One region of the Nocardiopsis sp. MT53 genome, then DNA from elsewhere that is predicted to be linked to it. Evidence: riboswitches for the same ligand, from Rfam matches in the RefSeq annotation. Region 1 holds a riboswitch; the other holds the start of a gene.

Region 1 (7,823 bases):
GGGTCAGTCGTCGGACGTGATGCACTGGCTGAGCAGGTTGAGGTCCAGGTTGATGAGGCCGAGAGCGTTCTGCTCGTCGATGCACTCGTCGTAGGACTTCTGCCCGCCGGCGGCCGTGGCCGGAGCGGCGTTGGCCACCCCCGCACCCGCGCCGAGCAGGCCGGCGGCGAACAGACCCGTGAGGGCCAACTTGAGAGCGGTACGCATGAAATCCCCCCGTTGCTCTGATCAGATGATCATTCGGGCACAACGCCCACCAGGGGGAATAACCCTTTGATCATGGATTGAAACGCTCCGCGTTCACATCGGTCACTCCAGTAGGCCGCCGCGCGGGGTCTCAACCGCTGTCCCGACGGCGGTCCGCGGGGGCCGGGTCGAAACGCAATCCGTTCTCGTCGAGGGCGTTCAGGACGGTCAGGTCTCCCCCGTCGAACCGGAAGCGGACGTTGACGCACCCCTTGCGTTCGAGGAGGTCGACCCCCCGCAGCTCCCGGCCGCGCAGCCCGTTCGGAGCGGGGTGGGCGTCGGGGCGCCAGCACAGCGTGAACCCCGGCCACCGGACCGGGGCCGCGGGGTCGACGGTGTTCCAGGTGATGGAGAGGTCGTCCAACCGGGCGTGGTTGATCTCCACCTGTTCGCCCTCGAAGTCGAGGAGCACGGGGCAGTCGGCGAACCACTCGTCGCCTTCGACGTCCCAGACCAGCCAGGTGCGGGTCAGCCGCCGGCCGGCGAGCGCCCGCAGCCGGTCGCCGTAGGCGCCGACCGCGGCGGCGCCGATGATCCACCGGGGGCGGTAGCCCCCGATCCCGAAGTCGAACACGCGGGAACCTCCTCAAGGATCACGGGCCCTCGGACCGGCGGGGCGCGGACGTCTCCTCCGAACCCCGGAGCCCCGCCGGGCGCCCCGCCGCCCCCATGGCACAGGAGAACACCCGGCGAACAGGCCCCGGGCCGCGGCGGGCGCGTGCCGCCGGGGCGGGGCGCCCCGGCGGCACGGCGGTCACTCGTACTCGGTGCCGCCCTTGCGCGTGAGGTAGGCGTCGGAGACGAACTTGGCGATCGCGCGGCCCGCCAGGACCGGCGAGTAGCGCTCGCGGGAGGGCCGGACCACCACGCCCTCGCGCAGGTGGGCGGCGCGGCCGCTCCAGGTCTCGTCGCCCTGGGCCGCCTCGAACAGCGCGGCCTCGTCGTAGGGGCCGTTGTAGAGCTCGGGCACCGCGGGCAGGCCGACCTCGGCGAGCAGGCCCGGCAGGTCGGCGGCGTCGACCCAGGACACGGTGCCGTCGACGTCCAGGCGCACGTCGAAGACCGCGTACCCCGGCCGCTCGCTGCGCCCGTGCTCGCCGTAGCCCAGGTCCTGCACGCCGGCGCCGAACACCTCGCCGAACACGCCCACCCGGGCCGCGCCGAACTTCTCGGCGATCCGGCGGGCCGCCTCGGGCACCCCGTGGGTCCGCACCGAGCGCCAGTACAGGTTGTCCTCGGCGAAGGCCAGCGCGAAGTTGCGCGACCCGTGCCCCTTGGAGGAGACGAACTCCTCGCCCGTCTCCGCGACCAGCGTGAACAGGCAGGCGGTGCCGTGGATCTTCTCCGTGGCCACCACCGGCTCGCCGGGGGTGAAGACGTCCGGGTAGCGCTTGGCGTTCTCCACCTCGATCCAGCGCAGCAGGTCCGGGGCGGCGACGACCTCCCCGCTCATGTGCACCGGGATCTCGGGCACCCACTTGGTGACGCCGAGCTCCGCGGCGAAGTCCGCGCCCTCCTCGTGGGCCGCCGCCAGGTCCCGGTCGGCCAGCGCCCGCGGGCTGCAGACGACGCCCTGGGAGATCTCGCCGCGCAGCCGGATCGCCTTGACCCGGTTGCGCCGGGAGCCCGCGAGCTTGCCGGTCAGGCCGAGCTCGTCGATGAGGCCGTCGGGCAGCAGGGCGTTCTCGGGGATGTAGACGGCCCAGTCACCGGTGCGGTAGGCGCCCTTGGCCACGACCGCGCGGAACAGGCCGACCTGGGCCAGTTCGAGCGCGTCGGCGTTGGGGTGGGGGTGGACGGTGAGCCTCTCCGCGGTGACCCGGAGGGTGGACATGGGGGTTCCTTTCCTGGTGAGGGGGCGCAGGGTCGTGCCGGGGCAGGGCAGGGGCCCGGGGGCGCGGGCGGCGGCGCCGGATCCCCGGCGTCCCGGCGCCGGGCTCCCGGGGGTCCCGCCACTATGGCCGAGGCGCCGTCCGGGCGACAACGCCTTTTCCCGCCGGGACCGGCCGCGTACGCCCGGGGCGGCGTTGGTATCCTGCCCGGGCCAGTCGTACCACTCCGGTGGTCAGGGAATCCGGTGCGAATCCGGAACTGACGCGCAGCGGTGAGGGGGACGGGCGGGGTACTACGCCACTGGGGCGGGACCGTGCGGGCCGGGAACGGCGGTGCGGACCGGCCTGGGAAGGCACTCCGTCCGGGTGAGCCCGAGTCCGAAGACCTGCTGGCCCCGCGCGCCGACACCGCGCGGGCGACCCATGCCAGGCTCCGCGTCCGAGCCCCGACATGCAAGGCATCCCATGCACCGCCGTATGCCCCTCGCGGGCCCCCTGCTGCTCGTCCCCGTCCTACTGCTCACCGCCTGCTCCCCCGGCCCGGGGGACGGGCGGGCCGCGGCCGGCTCCGCCCCGGCCGGCGGGGCGTCCCTCGACAACTGCGGGCACGAGGTGCCCGTCGGCGCTCCCCCCGAGCGGGTGGTCTCCCTCAACCAGGGCACCACCGAGATCCTGTACTCCCTGGGGCTCCAGGACCGCGTGGTCGGCACCGCGACCTGGACCGACCCAATCATGGAGGGCCTGGAGGAGGCCGACGAGGGCGTCCCGCGCCTGGCGGAGAACAACCCCTCGTTCGAGCGCGTCCTGGAGGCCGAGCCCGACTTCGTCACGGCGTCCTTCGAGTCCACCCTGGGCACCGGCGGCGTCGCCACCCGGGAGCAGTTCGAGGAGCTGGGCGTGGGCACCTACGTCTCCCCCTCGGACTGCGCCGCGGGCAAGGACAACGACAGCGGCGGCGACGGGTCGCGCAGCGAACCGCTGACCCTGGACGTCGTCTACGGGGAGATCGGCGACCTGGCCCGGGTCTTCGGGGTCCCCGAGCGCGGCGAGGAGCTCGTCGCCGGCCTGGAGGGCCGGGTGGAGGCCGCCACCGCGGACCTGGACGCCTCCGGGGTGTCCCTCATGTACTGGTTCGCGAACTCCGAGTCCCCCTACCTGGCCGGGTGCTGCGGGGCCCCGGGCGCCATCACCCGGGCGGTCGGCGCAGAGAACGCCTTCGACGACACCCACGACGAGTGGCCCCAGATCAACTGGGAGACCGTCGCCGACCGCGACCCGGACGTCATCGTGCTGGGCGACCTGACCCGCGAGTCGCAGACCGCCGAGACCGCCGCCGCCAAGATCGACTTCCTGGAGGGGCACCCCGCCACGCGGAACCTCACCGCGGTGCGCGAGGAGCGCTACATCCTGCTGAGCGGCCAGGCCATGAACCCGTCGATCCGCACCGTCGAGGGTGTGGAGCAGGTCGCCGCCGGACTGCGGGAACTCGGGCTCGCGCAGTGAGGGGCGCGCGCCTCGCGCTGCTCGTCCCGCTGGGCCTGTCGGCGGTGGCCGTGTCGGTCGCCGCGGCGGTGACCGTCGGCCCGGCCGACATCACCGTGGCCGAGGTCGGGCGCTCCGTGCTCGCCCGGCTCGGCCACGGACAGAGCCCCCTGTCGGTGCTGCGCGACGGCATCGTGTGGAACCTGCGCATGCCCCGCGCCCTGCTGGCCGCGGTGTGCGGGGCCGGGCTGGCGCTGTGCGGGGCGGTCATGCAGTCGCTGCTGCGTAACCCCCTGGCGGACCCCTTCGTGCTGGGGGTGTCCTCCGGCGCCTCCACCGGGGCCGTGCTCGTGATCGTCCTGGGCTGGGGAGCCGGAGCGGTGTCGCTGTCGGCGGGGGCCTTCGCCGGGGCGGTGCTGTCCTTCGGGACGGTGGTGCTGCTGTCCCACACCCTCGGCGGCGGCATGGACCGCGTCGTCCTGTCCGGGGTCGCGGCGATGCAGCTCTTCTCGGCCCTGACCTCGTTCGTGGTGCTGACCTCGGCGGACGCCGAGACCACGCGCGGGGTGCTGTTCTGGCTGCTGGGCTCGCTCTCCGGCGCGGGGTGGTCCGACGTGGCCCTGTGCTCGCTGGTGCTGGCCGCCGTGCTGGCGGTCTGCCTGGCCAACACCGGCACCCTGGACGCCTTCGCCTTCGGGGAGGAGGCCGCCGCGCATCTGGGCGTGCGGGTGGCCCGGGCCCGCCTGGTACTGCTGACCGTCACCGCGCTGCTCACGGCCGCGCTGGTCAGCGCCGCCGGGGCGATCGGGTTCGTGGGGCTGGTCCTCCCGCACGTCACCCGGCTGCTCACCGGGGCCGGCCACGCCCGGCTGCTGCCGGTGGCCGCGCTGACCGGCGCCGTCTTCCTGGTGTGGGTGGACACGGCGGCGCGCACGCTGCTGGACCCGCAGGAGATCCCGGTGGGCGTGGTGACCTCGCTCATCGGCGTGCCGGCGTTCGTCGCCGTGCTGTACCGGACGAGGAGGGCGCTGTGACCGATCGCGGGACCACCCTGGCGGGAGCGCCCCCAAAGGCCGCGCCCCCGGAACGGGAGCGCGGGCTGCGGGCCGAGCGGGTGAGCCGCCCGGCGGGAGGGCGCCTGGTCGTGGACGGGGTCAGCCTGGCCCCGCGCCCCGGCGAGACGGTCGGGCTGCTGGGGCCGAACGGCTCGGGCAAGTCCACCCTGCTGCGGCTGCTGTCCGGTGTCCTGGCGCCCTCCTCCGGGGTCGTCGTCCTGGACGGCCGCCCGCTCGCCCGGACGCCCCGCAGGGCGGCGGCGCGGCGGGTGGCGGTCGTGGAGCAGCACGCGGAGGCGCGGACCGAGCTGACGGTCCGCGACGTGGTGGCGCTGGGGCGCATCCCCCACCGGCGCGCCTGGACGCCCGCGTCGGCCGCCGACGCCGCGGCGGTGGCGGCCGCGCTGGAGGCCACCGGGCTCGCCGGCCTGGCCGACCGGTCCTGGCAGACGCTGTCGGGCGGCGAGCGCCAGCGCGCCCAGATCGCCCGCGCCCTGGCCCAGGAGCCCGGGGAGCTGCTGCTGGACGAGCCGACCAACCACCTCGACATCCAGTACCAGCTGGACCTGATGGAGCTGGTCGTCGGCCTTCCGGTGACCACCGTGATCGCCATGCACGACCTGAACCTGGCCGCGATGTACTGCGACCGGCTGCTCGTGCTGCGCGGCGGCCGGGCGGTCGCCGGGGGGACGCCCGGCGAGGTGCTCACCCCCGCCCTCATCGGGGAGGTGTACGGGGTGCGCGCCGAGGTCGACGAGGGGCCCGGCCACCCGGTGGTCCGGTTCCTGCGCCGGACCCCGGCCCCTCCCCGGTCTCCGGACGGCCCCCTGCCCCCGGGCGGCCCCCGGGACGCCGCCCCGCCCGAACGCCCTCCTTCCGCGAACACCGACGGTCCCGACGAACCACAGCCCACGACCCCCTGGGGAGGTATCCGGCCATGACGGTACGGATCGCACTGCTGTCCACCTCTGACACCGACCTGCTCTCCGCGCGGGGGAGCGGCGCCGCCTACACGTGGGCGAACCCGTCCCGCGCCTCCGACGACGAGCTCGCCGCGGCCGTGGAGGGCGCCGGCCTGGTCGTGGTGCGGCTGCTGGGCTCGCCGCACGACCTGTGGCCGGGGCTGGCCGCCGTCCGGGAGCGGGGCGTCCCGCTGGTCGTGCTCGGCGGCGAGCAGCAGCCCAGCGCGGAGCTGATGGAGCACTCCACCGTGCCGATCGGGGTGGCCACCGACGCGCACCGCTACCTCGCCCAGGGCGGGCCCGCCAACCTGGCCCGGCTGCACGCCTTCCTGTCGGACACCGTCCTGCTGACCGGCGAGGGGTTCGAGCCTCCCCTGGAGATCCCGGTGTGGGGCTTCGCCGAGCGCGACCTCCCCGCCAGCCCCGACCTGCCCCGGATCGGCATCCTGTACTACCGGGCCCACGAGGCGGGCGGCAACACGGCGTTCGCGCACGACCTGGCCGACGCGGTGGACGCCACCGGCCGGGCGGTGGGCGTGCCGGTGTTCGCCGGGTCGCTGCGCTCGGCGCCCGACGACCTGTACGAGGCGCTGGGCGCGTTCGACGCGCTGGTGGTGACCGTCCTGGCCGCGGGCGGCAGCACCCCCGCCACGGCGGGCGCCGGCGGGGACGACGAGGCCTGGGACGTGGAGCGCATGGCCGCCCTGGACGTCCCGGTCCTCCAGGGGCTGTGCCTGACGAGCCCGCGCGCCGCCTGGGAGGCGTCCGACGACGGCGTCACACCGCTGGACTCGGCGAGCCAGATCGCCATCCCCGAGTTCGACGGCCGCATCATCACCGTGCCGTTCTCCTTCAAGGAGATCGACCGGGACGGCCTGCCCCGCTACGTCGCCGACCCCGAGCGCTGCGCCCGCCTGGCCGGGATCGCGGTGGCGCACGCGCGGCTGCGGCACGTGCCGCCCGCCGAGAAGCGGATCGCGGTGGTGCTGTCGGCCTACCCCACCAAGCACGCGCGGATCGGCAACGCGGTCGGCCTGGACACGCCCCGGTCCCTGGTCCGCCTGCTGCGGCGGCTGCGCGAGGAGGGCTACGACCTCGGCGGGCCCGGGGACCTGCCCAGCCTGGACCTGCCCGACGAGGTGCGGGCGGGCGACGCGCTCGTCCACGCCCTGATCGCCGCGGGCGGCCAGGACGAGGAGTGGCTGACCTCCGGCCAGCTCACCGACGCCCACGTGCGCATCACCGCCCGCGAGTACGCCGAGTGGACCCGGGACCTGCCCGCCGAGCTGCGGGAGGCGGTGGCCGGGGCCTGGGGGCCCGCCCCGGGGAACCTCTACGTCAACGACGACGGCGAGATCGTGCTCGCCGCCCTGCGCGCGGGCAACGTCGTCGTCCTGGTGCAGCCGCCGCGCGGGTTCGGAGAGAACCCCATCGCGATCTACCACGACCCGGAACTGCCGCCCAGCCACCACTACCTGGCCGCCTACCGGTGGCTGGAGCACGGGTTCGGCGCCCACGCGGTCGTCCACCTGGGCAAGCACGGCTCGCTGGAGTGGCTGCCGGGCAAGAACGCCGCCCTGTCCGCGGCCTGCGCCACCGACGCGGCCCTGGGCGACCTGCCGCTGGTCTACCCGTTCCTGGTCAACGACCCGGGCGAGGGGGCCCAGGCCAAGCGGCGCGCCCACGCCACGGTCGTGGACCACCTGATCCCGCCGATGGCGCGCGCGGAGACCTACGGCGACATCGCCCGCCTGGAGCAGCTGCTGGACGAGCACGCCAACATCGCCGCCATGGACCCGGCGAAGCTGCCCGCGGTCCGCGGCGAGATCTGGGCGCTGATGCGGGCCGCGGAGATGCACCGCGACCTGGGCCTGGCCGATCGCCCCGGCGACGAGGAGTTCGACGACTTCCTGCTGCACGTCGACGGCTGGCTGTGCGAGATCAAGGACACCCGGATCCGCGACGGCCTCCACGTGCTGGGCGCCGCCCCCGAGGGCGCGACACGGGTGGACCTGGTCCTGTCCGTGCTGCGCGCGGCCCAGGTGTGGGGCGGGGTGGGCGGGGCCGTGCCGGGGCTGCGCGCGGCGCTGGGCCTGAAGGAGGGCGCGCCGACCGCCGAGGTCGACGCGGTGGAGGCGGCCGCCCGCGCCCTGGTGGAGCGCATGGAGGCCGCGGGCTGGGACCCGGCCGCGGTGCCGGGCCTGCACGACGACGACCGGGTGCGCGCCGTGCTGGAGTTCGCCGCC
Region 2 (7,823 bases), 2.1 Mb from region 1:
GAGCGAAAACGGACCTTACAACCAGCCACCGCAGAACCCCTACGGCGGTGACGGCCCGGGAGGGCAGCCTCCCTACGGCCCGCCGGGCGGCCCCTACGGCGACCCCCACACGGGCGGTCAGCCGGGCTACGCCCAGCAGGGCGCGTACACGGGCGGCCAGCCGGCCTACGGTCCCCCCGGGGGCTACCCGCCGCCGCAGCAGCCCAAGAGCGGCGGCAAGGCCGCCCTGTGGGTGGTCATCGGCGGCGGCGCGGTGATCGTGGTCCTCGTGGTCGCGCTCATCGTCATGCTCGCCACCAACCGCGGTGACGAGGGCGGCACCGTCGCCTCCCCGCCGGAGGGGAGCACCGAGGCCAGCGACCCCGTCACCGACCCGGCCGGCGAGGAGCCGGTCGAGGAGCCCGCGGGCGGCGGCGGCCCGGCGGGCGAGCCCCCGTACTCGCTGCCCATCGAGCCCTGCGAGGCCCTGACCGACCGCGTGGCCGAGGGCCTGCTCATGGGCCAGGACGGCTCCAAGAGCACCAGCGACAACCGCTCCACCTGCTCCGACATCAGCGGCACCCCGCCGGAGGGCAACCCGGACACCATGTTCGGGACCTACGACGTGACGTACCAGACCCCCTACGCCGGGTCGGACTCCATCGAGGGCGCCAAGACCGACTACCAGGACGCCGTCTCCAACATCCGCGGCGAGGGCTCGTACTCCCTGTACGACTCCGAGCACCTGGACCAGGACAAGGAGCTCCCCCTGGGCGACGAGGCCGTCTTCATCACCACGAAGTACGACTTCCTCGGCCAGTTCGTCCCCCGCGCCGCCGTGCTGATCCGTTCGGGCAACATCACCATCGAGGTCACGTACACGATGAGCCCCTCGTTCAGCGCCTCCGACGACGACGTCGAGAAGTTCACGCTCCCCGACGACATCGAGGCGACCATGACCATGGCCGGCGAGGACGCCCTCGCCCTGCTCGAGTCCGCCTGACCCGGAGGCCACCGGGCGCACGGAAGAGCATGAAGGGAGGGGCCGCGGCGACCGCCGCGGCCCCTCCCCCTTTCGTTCCGGGACCGGTCCCCCCGGTGCGGCGCCTACAGGGTCCTACAGGGTCGAGCGGACCCGGCGGGCGGCCTCGACCATGTTGCGCAGGGCCTGTTCGACCTCCTCGTAGCCGCGGGTCTTCAGACCGCAGTCCGGGTTGACCCACAGCTTCCCGGCGTCGATGTGCTCCACCGCCAGGCGCAGGGACGCCTCGATCTCCTCCACCGACGGCACCCGCGGGGAGTGGATGTCGTACACGCCCGGGCCTATGCCCCGCCGGTAGCCGCGGCGGCCCAGGTCCTCCACCAGCTCCATGCGAGAGCGGGCCGCCTCGACGCTGGTCACGTCGGCGTCCAGCTCCTCGATGCCGTCGACGATCAGGCCGAACTCGGAGTAGCACATGTGCGTGTGGACGGTCGTCGACGGCGAGACGCCGGAGGTGGCCAGCCGGAAGGAGCCCACGGCCCAGTCCAGGTACTCCCGCCGCTTCTCCGCCCGCAGCGGCAGCAGCTCGCGCAGCGCGGCCTCGTCGACCTGGATGTGGCGGATCCCCGCCCGCTCCAGGTCGGCGACCTCGTCGCGCAGGGCCAGTGCCACCTGGCGGGCGGTGTCGCCCAGCGGCTGGTCGGTGCGCACGAACGACCAGGCGAGCATGGTCACCGGTCCGGTGAGCATGCCCTTGACCGGCTTCGCGGTGCGCGACTGGGCGTAGGTGGTCCACTCCACCGTCATCGGCTCCGGGCGCGAGACGTCGCCGAAGAGGATCGGCGGGCGCACGCACCGGGAGCCGTAGGACTGCACCCAGCCGTTCTCGGTGGTGGCGTAGCCCCGGAGCTGCTCGGCGAAGTACTGGACCATGTCGTTGCGCTCGGGCTCGCCGTGGACGAGCACGTCCAGGCCGATGTCCTCCTGGAGCGCGATGACCCGGTCGATCTCGGCGCGCAGGATCGCCTTGTACTCCTCCTCGCCCAGCTCGCCGCGGCGGTGCGCGGCGCGGGCCCGGCGCAGCCCGCCGGTCTGCGGGAACGACCCGATGGTGGTCGTGGTCAGTGCCGGGACGCCGGGGGCGCCGCGCTCCCGCGGCCGCTCGTGGGCGTCCGCGCCCAGGGCCTCCAGGCGGGCGCGCACGCGCGCGTCCACGAACGACGCGCCGGCCGGGGCCGGGGCGGCGGCGTAGCCGTCCCCGGTGCCCTCGGACAGCACCCTGCCCAGCAGCGCGACCTCACGGGTCTTCTGCTCCGCGAAGGCCAGCGCCGCGCGCAACTCCGGGGGCAGCGAGGTCTCGGCGTCCAGGTCGATGGGCACGTGCAGCAGCGAGCAGGAGGTGCTCACGGAGATCCCGTCGGCCAGGCCCAGCAGGGTGCCCAGGGTGGCGACGGCGGCCGGGACGTCGGTGCGCCAGACGTTGCGGCCGTCGACCACGCCCGCGACCAGGCGGGTGGAGCCCAGCCCGGAGACCGCGGTCAGGTCGGCGATGCCCTCGGCGTCGGTGACGAGGTCCAGGCCCACGGCCTCGACCGGGGACTCCTTGAGGACGCGCAGGGCGTCGGCGCCGATGGAGCCGAAGTAGGTGGAGACCAGGATCTCCGGGCGGTCGGCGAGCCCGCCCAGGACGCCGTAGGCGCGCTCCAGGTGGCCCAGGGCGGCGCGGCCCTCGTCGGTGGCCAGCACCGGCTCGTCCAGCTGCACCTGCTCGGCGCCGGCGGCGCGCAGGTCCGCCAGCACGCGGCCGTAGGCGTCCAGCAGGTCGTCGAGCAGCGCGATGGGCGACCAGCCCCGCGGGGCGTCGTCGGCGGCCTTGGACAGCAGCAGGAAGGTCAGCGGGCCGACCAGCACCGGGCGGGTGGGGTACCCGGCCTCCAGGGCCTCGCGGAACTCGGCGACGGGCTTGTCGCCGGCGACGCGCGGCCGCACGGCCGGGGAGAGCTCCGGGACCAGGTAGTGGTAGTTGGTGTCGAACCACTTGGTCATCTCCAGGGGCGGGGCGCCCTGGACCCCGCGGGCCAGCGCGAAGTAGCGGCGCAGCCGCCCGTCGGCGTCGGCGGCCGCGCACGGGTCCTCGAACCGCTCCGGGACCAGGCCGAACAGGACGGCGGTGTCCAGCACCTGGTCGTAGTAGGAGAACGTGTTGGAGGGGATGTCGTCGATCCCGGCGGCGCGCAGCCGGGCGTAGGTGTCCAGGCGCAGGCCGGCGGCGGCCTCCTCCAGGTCGGCGGCGGTGGAGGCGCCCTTCCAGTAGGACTCCTCGGCGCGCTTGAGCTCGCGGTCGGGGCCGATGCGCGGGTAGCCGTGCACCGTGGACCGCACGGCGGGTCCGGGGGTGTTCATGAAGCTTCTTCTCCCTCGTCGAAAGCCGGGCACCGTGCCCGGGGTCGGCGAGGGGGCACGCCGGTGGGGCGCCGCTCGACGGGCGCCCACGGGTGCCGACCTCGGCCCTCCCTCGGGGCACGGGACCACCGGCGGCACGGGTGCGCCGCCGGGTGGAGGCAGGTCTTCGGACTCACGGGCGCGACCGGTGGGCCACCGGTCCCCTAATGCCCGCCGCTTCCCGGTCCCCGACCTCTCCGGTCGGTCCACCAGTGCTCCATGGCGGGGGTCGTTCCCGTACACCGCTGCGGGGCAGTCCCGGATTCGCACCGGGTTCCCTCTTGCGACGCGCGCCACCGGCCCGGGATCGCCCCGGGCGGAAGGATGGCGCACGAACCTTCCACGCCTGCGAGTATAGGGAGACATCCCCTCGCCCCTGCCCCCCGGCATGCCCCCTGTGCCCCTCGCCGCCCCGGAGTCCGAACCCTCCGCCCGTGGGCGGCGTCACACCCGATGAAGACGTCGCACGGTGGCGCCCCCGCCGGCCCCGTGCACGTTCGTCTGCGAAATGGACGCGGAGAACCCCTGGTGAACAAGCTGCCCCGAACCGCCATGACCCCCGACCACCCGGTCATCACGGTGGGCGTCTCCCTCGTGGTCCTGGCCGGCATGGTGCTGTTGTCGGTGCGACCACCGGAGTCGTTGGGGGCGGGCCCGGCCGGGGGCGTGGCGCACGGCCTGGCCGACGCCATCGAGCAGCGCATCCCCGCCACCGGCGAGCCCGACGCGCTGACCGTGGTCGACGAGGCCGCCCTGACCGGGGTGGAGACGGAGGAGCTGGAGTACGACGGGGTCGCCACCGAGGTGTCCTTCCCGGTGCTGCCCAACGCCGAGCCGCTCACGGAGTTCCTGCGCGGGAGGCTGGGCGCCGACGTGGAGGCGTTCGACGCCGCCAACCCGGGCGCGGAGTCCTACACGGCGGGGTGGAACATCACCGCCGCCTCCGACGGCCTGGTCGGCGTGCGCATGACGGGCGAGGAGACCGACTCCGAGGGCACCCGGGAGTTCCACTCCACCTACTGGTACGACACCGGCGACGGCGTCACCCGCGGCTCGCAGTCGCTGCTGGCCGGACAGGACGAGCTGGCCGCCCTCAACACCCTGGTGCGCGACCGCCTCGGCGACGCCGCCGAGACGGGGACGGTGCTGCCGGTGGCGTCGCTGTACGACTCGGTCGGGTTCAACCCCGACGGCGACCTGGTCGTGGAGTTCGACACCGGGCAGGTCGCCCCGGCCGACGCCGGACCCCTGACCGCGGTCGTCGAGCGCGCCGAGTCCGAGCCGCTGCTGTCGGACTTCGGGCGCCGGGTGCTGCGCGCCGCCACCACCGGGGTCGAGGAGTTCGCCGTCTCCGCCGCGCCCGGGGAGGGCCCCGGCGTCGCGGACGAGCCGGTCCCGGGCGTCATCTCCCCCGTGGACGAGTCCGTCGACTGCGCCGACCCCGAGGTCAAGTGCGTGGCCCTGACCTACGACGACGGCCCCGGCGGGGGCACCCCCGAACTGCTGGACACGCTCGCCGAGTACGACGCCAAGGCGACCTTCTTCGTCACCGGCCTGCCGGTGATGGAGCACCCGCACACGGTGCGGCGCACCTACGCCGAGGGGCACGAGATGGCCAACCACACCCTGAACCACCCCGACCTGGCGGGGCTGGGGGCCGACGGCGTCCACGACAACCTGAACAGCGTGCAGGCCCTGGTGTACCGGGAGACCGGGTACACGATGGACCTCATGCGCCCGCCGTACGGGTCGACCAACGACGGCGTCGCCTCGGTGACCCGGGACATGGGCCTGGCCCAGGTCCTGTGGAGCATCGACACCAACGACTGGAAGGACCGGGACCCCTCCGTGGTCGCGGACCGGGCGATCGCGGGCGCCTCGGACGGGGCGATCATCCTCATGCACGACATCCACCCCACCACCATCGCGGCCTCGCACAAAATCATCCGCGAGCTGGACGCGCAGGGGTACACGATGGTGACCGTGTCGCAGCTGCTGGGCGACGCCGAGCCCGGCGAGCGGTACGTGGACGGCGTGCCCGACGAGCCGCCCTCGGACGCGCCCTCGGACGGCGCCGGGGAGGACTCCGGGGAGTAGGCCGCGCCTTCCGGGCCCCGGGCGGACCCCCGCAGGGGTCCGCCCGGGGCACCGCGCGCGGCGGCGGCGGTCACCGAGAGCGCAGGGGCTGACCACATGTGGTCAGCGTCACGGCCGGGCCGCCGGATTCCCCTATGTTGCACCCAACAGCCCCGGTGCACATGTTCTGGATGAGGGAGTCCGGTGTTCTCGTCGAGCCGTACGCGTCCGCAGCAGCCCCTCCCCCGCGGGGTGGGAGCCGCACGCCGGCACCCGTGGGCGGTGGGGGCCGCCGTGGCCCTGGTGCTCCCCCTGGCCTCCTGCCAGAACCCGCCGGCCGCCGCCCCGGAGGAGGCCGACGGCGAGGCCGTCACCGTACTGGTCGACGGCCCCGGGGACGTGGTCACCGAGTGGAGCGGCGAGGGGGACGACTTCCCCGACCACCCCTACATCCCCGAGGACGTGGAGATCTCCGTCGCCCACCCGGAGTTCCCGGGCGCCGAGGCGTTCTCCACCGCCCTGCACGGGCACATCGACCGGGAGGTCATGGACTTCCGCGGGGCCAGCCGGGAGCCCGTGGGCCTGGAGATCGCCTGGGAGGTCGTGGCCGCCGGCGAGGGCGTCCTGGGCGTGCGCCTGGTCGGCACCGAGGAGGACCTGCACGGGAGGCGCCAGACGTACGCGACGTACTGGTACGACGAGTCGACCGGGCACACCGGGTACGCCACCGAGCTGCTGGCCGACGACGCCGCGCTGGCGGAGCTGAACGACCTGGTGGGCGAGGAGCTCGCGGACCACCCCGACGTGGACCCGCGGGGGCTGCTGCCGGTCATGCGCACCTACGACTCGATCGGGTTCAACGCCGCCGGCGACCTGGTCGTGGAGTTCGACGACGGGCACCTGTCGCCCGTGGTCGAGGGGCACCCGCCGGACGCGTCCCCGGGGCGGATCGCCGCGGTCATCGACGCCGAGCGGGCCGGACCGCTGCTGTCGGACCTGGGCGAGCGGGCCCGGAGCGCGTCGCTCACCGAGGAGCCGGTGCTGTCGGTGTCCGAGCCCGACACCGCCCTGGAGTCCGCCCCGGTGCCCCCGGGCGTGGTGACCGAGCGCGGCCCCGACGTGGACTGCACCGACCCCGGGGTCGAGTGCGTGGCGCTGACCTTCGACGACGGCCCGGTGGAGGCGACCGCGCACGTGCTGGACATCCTCGCCGAGCAGGAGGTGACGGCGTCGTTCTTCCTCAACGGCGACCCGCTGCTGACCCGGCCGTGGCTGGCGCGGCGGATCTACGCCGAGGGGCACGAGCTGGGCAACCACAACGACCTGCACGAGAGCATGACGGAGGAGTTCACGCCGGAGGAGCTGCCCGCGCAGGTGGCGATGGTCGGCGCGGGGATCCGCCGCCAGACCGGGTACACCGTGGAGCTGTTCCGCCCGCCGTTCGGGGCCACCGACGACGGCGTCAAGGCGGAGCTGGCCCGGCAGGAGCTCGCCGAGGTGATGTGGACGGTCGACAGCGAGGACTGGACCGGGTCCGACCGGGACACGGTCGCGGACCGGGTGGTGGACCTGGTGGAGCCCGACGGGGTGGTCCTGCTGCACGACCCGCAGCCCACGACGGTCGCGGCCCTGCCGGAGATCATCGAGCGGCTGCGCGAGAAGGGCTATGTCTTCGTGACCGCGTCACAGGCCTTCGCCCCCGAGGCCGGCGGCACCTACCCCCCGGACTGGGACGGCAGCTGGTGACACGCCGACGGCCCGGGCCGGGGCGGGATGCCCCGGGCCGGGCCGTCGGCGGTGGTCCGTGCGGTGCGGGTCAGGCGGTGGCGGCGGGGCTCGCGGCCGGCGCGGTGTCCGGGACCTCGGAGCCGACGGCGTCGGCGATCGAGGTGTACCCGGCGGCGCGGACCAGGCGGGCCAGGCCGCGGTGGACGCGGCGCGGCCAGAGCGGGCCGCCGTAGATCATGCCGGTGTAGCCCTGGACCAGGGTCGCCCCGGCCCGGATGCGGGCCCAGGCGTCCTCGGGGGTGTCGATGCCGCCCACCGCGACCAGGGTGAGCCGGTCGCCGGCCCTGGCGCGCAGGCGGCGCAGCACCTCCAGGGAGCGGTCCTTCAGGGGCGCGCCGGACAGGCCGCCGCCCCCGGCCGCCTCGACCTCCTCGGCGGAGGAGGCCAGGCCCTCGCGGGAGACGGTGGTGTTGGTCGCGATGACGCCGTCCAGCCCCAGCTCCAGGGCCAGGTCGGCGACCGCGTCGACGTCCTCGTCGGCCAGGTCCGGGGCGATCTTGACCAGCAGCGGCAGCTCCGGGCGCCCGGCCTCGGCCAGCGCCCCGCGCACGGCGGA

Evidence for each region. Region 1 has a riboswitch for cobalamin ahead of K1J57_RS23365 (ABC transporter substrate-binding protein). Riboswitches for the same ligand answer to the same signal wherever they lie in the genome.
Region 2: linked by a shared signal. The riboswitch ahead of metE (5-methyltetrahydropteroyltriglutamate--homocysteine S-methyltransferase) and the one ahead of K1J57_RS23365 (ABC transporter substrate-binding protein) in region 1 are both predicted to bind cobalamin.

Annotation. Positions count from the first base shown of each region.
Region 1 covers NZ_CP080599.1:5,294,464-5,302,286, reverse strand. Annotated here, with positions in the region: gene K1J57_RS23380 (hypothetical protein) at 4-207, opposite strand; gene K1J57_RS23375 (hypothetical protein) at 338-820, opposite strand; gene K1J57_RS23370 (RNA ligase (ATP)) at 1,001-2,080, opposite strand; cobalamin riboswitch at 2,275-2,487, shown strand; gene K1J57_RS23365 (ABC transporter substrate-binding protein) at 2,556-3,581, shown strand; gene K1J57_RS23360 (iron ABC transporter permease) at 3,578-4,594, shown strand; gene K1J57_RS23355 (ABC transporter ATP-binding protein) at 4,612-5,556, shown strand; gene cobN (cobaltochelatase subunit CobN) at 5,553-7,823, shown strand, end outside.
Region 2 covers NZ_CP080599.1:174,296-182,118, forward strand. Annotated here, with positions in the region: gene K1J57_RS00780 (DUF3558 domain-containing protein) at 1-982, shown strand, start outside; gene metE (5-methyltetrahydropteroyltriglutamate--homocysteine S-methyltransferase) at 1,097-3,364, opposite strand; cobalamin riboswitch at 3,522-3,701, opposite strand; gene K1J57_RS00790 (polysaccharide deacetylase family protein) at 3,956-5,500, shown strand; gene K1J57_RS00795 (polysaccharide deacetylase family protein) at 5,774-7,225, shown strand; gene K1J57_RS00800 (quinone-dependent dihydroorotate dehydrogenase) at 7,296-7,823, opposite strand, start outside.